DNA from 2 places in the Blautia sp. MSK.20.85 genome. Region 1 is predicted to be linked to the other one. Evidence: riboswitches for the same ligand, from Rfam matches in the RefSeq annotation. Region 1 holds a riboswitch; the other holds the start of a gene.
The links. A riboswitch is a leader RNA that binds a small molecule or an ion and turns the genes downstream of it on or off. The one in region 1 is predicted to bind thiamine pyrophosphate.

Region 1 (3,421 bases):
CAATGTAGATCGGTGTAAACATACAGACACTGTTTCCAAAATGTTTTCTTGTTTCGATCCGCGCTGCCTGTGCGATCTCTTCCAAAAGGGGCAGTGCTGCCGGTGAAAGCAGTGCCTGAAAATCTTCCGGTGTACGGTTGTCATGAGCCAGGGCTCTGCGTACATCTGCTTCTGTGTATTTGTCATAATCATATGCATTCATTGCGGAAATAACCTGATCCATCACATCAGACTCTTCCAGCTGTTCCATATCCGGAAGGTACTTCATGTGGTCAATACGATTCTTTTTCATGTCTTCCAGAATTTCTTCGTTTACGATACTCTCATTAAAATGGCCGTCCTGCTGACTGGCCTGTACTGTTTCTGCCATTGTTGTTATGTCGCTCCTCTCGCACTTTTATTATCTCGAATTTGCAATATTTCAGTATCTGATTCTACTTTTAGCTATCCGTTCTCTTTTCTTCTCTGGTTGATCTGCATCAGGCGGATATTCGCAATCTGCTTTCGATACATAAGTCTGCTCTTAATAACCCATATATTTCCAAATCTTTCAATATACTGTCATTATCCTATTCATGCAGAAATCCGGTCAGCGGTGAAGATGCGCTGGCGCCTCTCTCCAGGGTTCTTCCCATGCCGGAAAGGTATGCGCTTCTTCCTGCCTCGATGGCTTTCTTAAAAGCCTCCGCCATAACACGGACGTCCCCTGCTGTTGCGATGGCTGTGTTTGCCATAACTGCTGCAGCACCCATTTCCATAGCCTCACATGCCTGTGATGGACGGCCAATCCCTGCGTCTACGATGATCGGAAGATCGATTTCGTCGATAAGGATCTGGATGAATTCTTTTGTGCAGATTCCTTTGTTAGAACCGATCGGAGAACCAAGCGGCATTACACAGGCAGCTCCTGCGTTTACCAGATCTCTGGCTGCATTCAGATCCGGATACATGTACGGCATGACAACAAAGCCTTCTTTTGCAAGGATCTCAGTTGCTTTGATGGTCTCATAGTTATCCGGGAGAAGATATTTGGAATCATGGATGACTTCGATCTTTACAAAATCTCCGCAGCCAAGCTCACGGGAAAGTCTTGCGATGCGGACTGCCTCCTGTGCGTTTCTGGCACCGGATGTATTCGGAAGAAGTGTAACGTCCTTCGGCACATAGTCCAGGATGTTGGCAAGTCCACCTTCATTTGCACGGCGCAGAGCAAGTGTTACGATCTGTGTTCCTGCTTTTTCGATACATGCTTTTACAAGATCCAGGGAAAATTTTCCGGAACCAAGAATAAAACGGGAAGTAAACTCATGGCCTCCCAGGATCAGTTTGTCTTCATTTGTGTTTGCTGTTGTCATTTTTTATGTCCACCTTTCTTTTTATCTTCAATATACCTTTTATCTCAGCAGCTTCCGCCGCCCATAAACTGCAGAATCTCCACAACATCGCCGTCTTTCAGCACTGTTGTATCGTAAGTCTCTCTCTTGATGATCTCTTCATTCAGTTCAACTACTACCTGCACCGGAACATAATTGCAGGCTTTCAGATATTCGGTTACTGTCACCGGATTTTCCAGTGTTCTTTTCTCGCCGTTTACTGTGATCATAAGCTCTCCTTTCCGAGAATAAAAAAAGAGTCCACAAAGAAATACACCCGCGGTGGTGCACCCCTTCATGAACTCAGTTCACTCTCAAAATTTCCTGTATTCCGTTGTAGATACCAGGGTTAAAAGCATCTGCTCTTAAGCCCTTCCTTGTAAATCCTGATCATAAATAAAAAGGGAGATACACCAAAGTATCTCCCGTAAATTCATCCTATACGTTCCTACGTTGGCATTATCCAAATCAGGTATAAGGGTCGAAGTTGAAGACTTCCTCTCAGCCTGCCATCACAAGCTCCCCTGTTATTTACAATGCTTAGTATAAGGCGAATTATGATTAATGTCAAGCCTGAAAGGATTAAGCCACCTTACATAACGGAATAGAAAACCCCGGAAGTCTCGCACACTTCCGGGGTTTTCGTTTTTGCCAATGTTTAAATTTCATCACATTTCTTAGCTACTATTATCTTATACTTTCCACTCTGTTTTGTCAACCAGAGTATATTACAATTCCGGAACCACTGTAGTCCATAGATGATTTCCTATTTTCTGGAAATCCCCCTCCAGAGACATTACAGTTACTACTGCATCCTTGTCAGGAAACGCCAGACAGAACTGACCATAATTTCCATCGGATCGATAGGAACCGGCTTCCGGATTCATGACAAACTGATATCCATATCCAAAACCGGAATAAAGATTTCCCGGACTTCCTGCCGCTGAATTGTCTACAAGATTGGAAGTCGCAACTTTCATATATTCTTCCGGCACCAACTGTTTTCCATTGTATTTTCCTTTATGAAGGATCAGCTGTCCATATCTGGTGAACTCGTCAATATTTACATAAAGACCATTCGCCGCATGTACATGACCTTTCGGACACAAAGTCCAGTCCGGATTTCCAATTCCCAATGGTTCAAAAAATCGATTTCTCAGATATTCCAGAAGATTGACACCCGCACGTTTTTCAATAGCACAGCTGATCATATAGGTATTGAAATTACTGTACAGCCACTGAGTTCCTGGTTTATTTACAACCTTCGCATTTTCAAAGAAATATCTGATCCAGTCCAGCGTTGTATAACGTTCCGGCCAGTCACAGAAAAACAGCGAGCTTTCCAGACCGGTAGTCATTGTCAGCATTTTTTCCAGAGTCACATCACCAAGATATCCTTCTGTTTTTTCTGGAACATACTCCGGAAAAATATCAACGATCTTCTCATCCAGCTGAATCAATCCCTCATCCAGTGCAATTCCCACTGCACAGGATACCACGCCTTTGCATGCAGACCAGGTATTCAGGCGGGTTTTCACCGGCATTCTTTTATATTCTGCCGTTAACTGTCCTTCACGCCATATCTGCGCATACATAACATTGAGATTTTCTTTTAAAGTTTTGATAGCAAATTCATTGATCAGGTTCTGGTCTTTATTCATAAACATTAATCCTCCCACACACTTGTTTCCATCTTTACATCAGGACTTACACTTCTAAACCATCCGTAAGCCATGCATACTACAATGGCTATCAGACTGATGATTACTACCGGAAGTTTCAGGCTTCTGCAAGAATTGATAAAAATGCAGATATATGCAAACAGGCTCAAACAGCAGAGGAAATAATATTTTCCGTTAGAAATATGCATTGGTGATTTTTCCCATGCTTCTGCATGTTTTTTCGGAAGCTGGAAATAAGCATAAATCTGCAGAAATGCCAGTGCTGATGCCAGAAGCATAATATTATTTACAACATCACTGATAGAAAAGTCCAGTAACACAGGTAATATTCCCATAAGATAAGTAAATGTCATCAGTTTCCAGTAA
Region 2 (3,421 bases), on a different contig from region 1:
TAGCCCCCACGATCTTATCCGGTCCCATCAGCTTCCTTGCCACAGCAACCGGAATATCAGAAGCTCCAACATGCACACCAGCCGCATCACAGGCCAGCGCCACATCCACACGATCATCAATGATCAGCGGCACATTGTAACGATCTGTGATCTCCTTCACCTTAAAAGCCTTATCCAGATACTCCCGTCCACCCTTATTCTTCTCGCGAAGCTGGACCAGAGTCACGCCACCCTTACAAGCCTCCTCAACCGTACGGAGCAAAGACTCCTCCGTATGATAAGAACTATCCGTCACCAGATACAACGTTACATCCAAATCTTTTCTATCCATCCTAATCCCCTCTTTTTCAGTACATTTCAATTTTCAACAGATCCAGCAGCTGTCGATCCGAAAGCCCATAGATCTCATCCAGCAGATTTACCTGAAAGCTTCCCGGACCGCGGGAAATCTTCTCCGCTTCCTCGCCGGCGATACCCATAAGTACAGTACCAAGCACTGCCGCAGCCAGGTAATTCCCGGATCTCCCATTTAATTCCATCTCAACGCCAGACCAGACACCTGCCTCTATACTATCCGTCATCTCTTTCGCAATATTATCTTCGCACCCCGGCAAAAACGCCGCAGTCAGTGCACCGACCATACAGCCGGTTCCTGTGATCCCGGACAGCGCCGCACTGCCATTTTGTACCAGAACAACCCGTTCACCATCCGTAACAAAATCCTGTTTCCCGGTAGCCAGCACGATTGCCTGATTATTTCTGGAAAAAGCCTTAAGCACTTCACTGACTCCATCGATATTTTCCTCAGTCAGAGCATCCTCAACACCCGCATCGATTCCGATCGCATGAGACGGCAGCCCGGAAACAGCCAGAAGCTCTGACATATTTCCCTTCAGCACTGCCGGATGACCGATCCTTAAAAGCTCCCTCGCCAGATCCAGTCTGAGATCACTGCAGGCAACCCCTACCAGATCCAGAAGAACCGGGATCTTATTTTCCATCGCTGTTCTCATAGAACGCTTCATTGACTCGATCCTGGCATCGGTAATATTCCCGAGATTCAGCATCAGCGCACCAGCCGATGCCGTAATACCTGTCACCTCTGCCGGATGCTCCGCCATGATCGGCCTTGCACCTACTGCAAGGACCACGTTGGCACAGTCATGGATCGAGATCGGATTGGTGATGCAATGGATCAGCGGCTTTTCTTCTTTAATTCGCTTTCGCAGTTGTAAAATTCTTTGTCTCATATGTTTTTGAACCCAAAGCTGCCTGGAATTTCACCAGAAGACCTGCTTTACTTAGAGCCTTCAGGAAAATATAGGCAACACATCCTCCCATTGTGGTTGCTGCAAGGAACATCGGCGTATAATAAAATGCTGTCAGTCCGCCTCTTCCCATCAGGAATGCCATCACCGGATAAGAAACCATGGATCCGATGATACCTGTTCCAAAGATCTCACCGATCACCGCGCAGATGATCTTGCCTTTGGAAAGTCTGTAGAACACACCTGAAAGGAATGCGCCAAATACTGCACCGGTCAGTGCAAGTGGCGGGATTCCCATAAACATCATACGGATCACGCCGATCATGGTCGCACAGAGAAGGGAATACCACGGTCCCATCAGAACCGAGCATACGATATTGACAAGATGCGCCGTGGGGCACATTCCCTCAATCCTCAGGATCGGTGAAATAACGACACCGATCGCAACCATCATTGCCAGCATTACCATACGAAGCGTGTGCATCCTTTGTTTTTCCATAGTGTTTTTCCTCCCTGAAATATCAGGCAGAGCCCTGTCAGATCTGGGCAAAAGCTTCCCGTCTGCTGCAGTCTGCCCTTAGATTTTGGCGGTCGAAGTTCCCTTACTTCCTCTCACTCCGAAAACACGGATTCCCATCGCTTACATGATCCTTCCGGAAAAATCCTCCGGAATATCACTCTCCTGCCAGACATTAAGGCGCTCCCCTTCCTGCCCGCTCTTTCGCAGAAGCTCCACATGCAGTCTCTGTCACTTTCACATCCCTACATTGTCAGACCATTCCAGTTCCATTCCTGCATCCGAAAAGAGCGCATCCCATGGAAAACTCCACGGAGACACGCTCTCAGATCACAATCCCTCCGTTGGCATTACCCAAATCAGGTACGGTCGAAGATCTATCTTCCTCTCAGCCTGTCACACAAGCTCCCGCTGGCTCTTTTCTTTTCTGTTTTTCAATATAGCACACACCTATCCCGTTGTCAAACCTCCACTACTTATTGCTCTTTGCACTCCCGCCGGAGACGTTACTGTTCACTCCGTTCTCAGCAACACGCTTCGCGATGCACAGAATTTATGCTAATCGCATAAATTCGCGCGGTATGTCTCGGGTTTTCTGTGACCTTCGCTCACAAAAAACACCTCGCGGAATATTACCAGTGGACAGTAACCCGGAAACTTTCCTAATTCAGTTAAACAATTATTTTGGCATAAAAAACTCCCTGCTTCACTACTTTTCATAGTAAAACAGGAAGTATATAAATCTTATTTTGAGATCTCGTCGATCAGACGCAGCTCCTCAGCTGTAAACGGTGCACAGTGGATCGCTTTCACATTATCAAGGATCTGCTGCGGCTTGGAAGCTCCGATCAGAACACTGGTAACTTCCTTATGCTGAAGCAGCCAGCCAAGTGCCATATCAGCCAGCTTCTCTCCACGCTGGGCTGCCAGATCGTTCAGTCTCCGGACCTGATCCAGACGCTCCGGCGTCAGCACACTTTCCTTAAGGAATCTTCCATCTTTGCGGATACGGCTGTCCTCCGGGATCCCGTTCAGGTAACGGTCTGTCAGCTGTCCCTGAGCAAGAGGGCTGAAGGTGATCAGACCTTTTTTCAAAATGCCGGTGGTTCTCTTGAGACCGTTTTCTTCCACAGTTCTGTCAAAAATGGAATACCGGTTCTGGTTGATCACAAAGGGACATTTCAGATCCTTCAGGATCGCTGCCGCCTGACTTACGGTTTTTCCATCATAATTGGAAAGTCCCACATAAAGGGCCTTGCCCTGCTGAACCGCTGTTGCCAGCGCCCCCATAGTCTCCTCAAGCGGAGTCTCCGGGTCCATTCTGTGATGGTAAAAAATATCCACATATTCCAGACCCATGCGCTTCAGACTCTGGTCAAGGCTCGCCAGAAGATACTTGCGGCTGCCCCAGTTTCCATAAGGGCCTTCCCACATATCATAGCCTGCCTTTGTTGTGATGATCAGCTCATCACGGTATGGCATCAGTTCTTCTTTCAGGATCTTGCCGAAATTCCGTTCCGCACTTCCATAGGCAGGTCCGTAATTATTGGCAAGGTCAAACTGTGTGATACCATTGTCAAAAGCTGTAAAGCACAGCTGCTTCATGTTTTCATAATCAGAAGTATCTCCGAAATTA

Region 2: another riboswitch for thiamine pyrophosphate. It lies ahead of thiW (energy coupling factor transporter S component ThiW); the one in region 1 lies ahead of thiS (sulfur carrier protein ThiS).

The regions. Positions count from the first base shown of each region.
Region 1 is NZ_JAAIUN010000029.1:25,624-29,044, reverse strand. It holds gene thiH (2-iminoacetate synthase ThiH) at 1-370, opposite strand, end outside; gene G5B12_RS13525 (thiazole synthase) at 570-1,355, opposite strand; gene thiS (sulfur carrier protein ThiS) at 1,400-1,603, opposite strand; TPP riboswitch at 1,802-1,909, opposite strand; gene G5B12_RS13515 (serine hydrolase domain-containing protein) at 2,102-3,034, opposite strand; gene G5B12_RS13510 (APC family permease) at 3,040-3,421, opposite strand, start outside.
Region 2 is NZ_JAAIUN010000007.1:7,693-11,113, reverse strand. It holds gene thiE (thiamine phosphate synthase) at 1-331, opposite strand, end outside; gene G5B12_RS05630 (hydroxyethylthiazole kinase) at 348-1,250, opposite strand; gene thiW (energy coupling factor transporter S component ThiW) at 1,213-1,767, opposite strand; TPP riboswitch at 2,105-2,207, opposite strand; gene G5B12_RS05620 (aldo/keto reductase) at 2,530-3,421, opposite strand, start outside.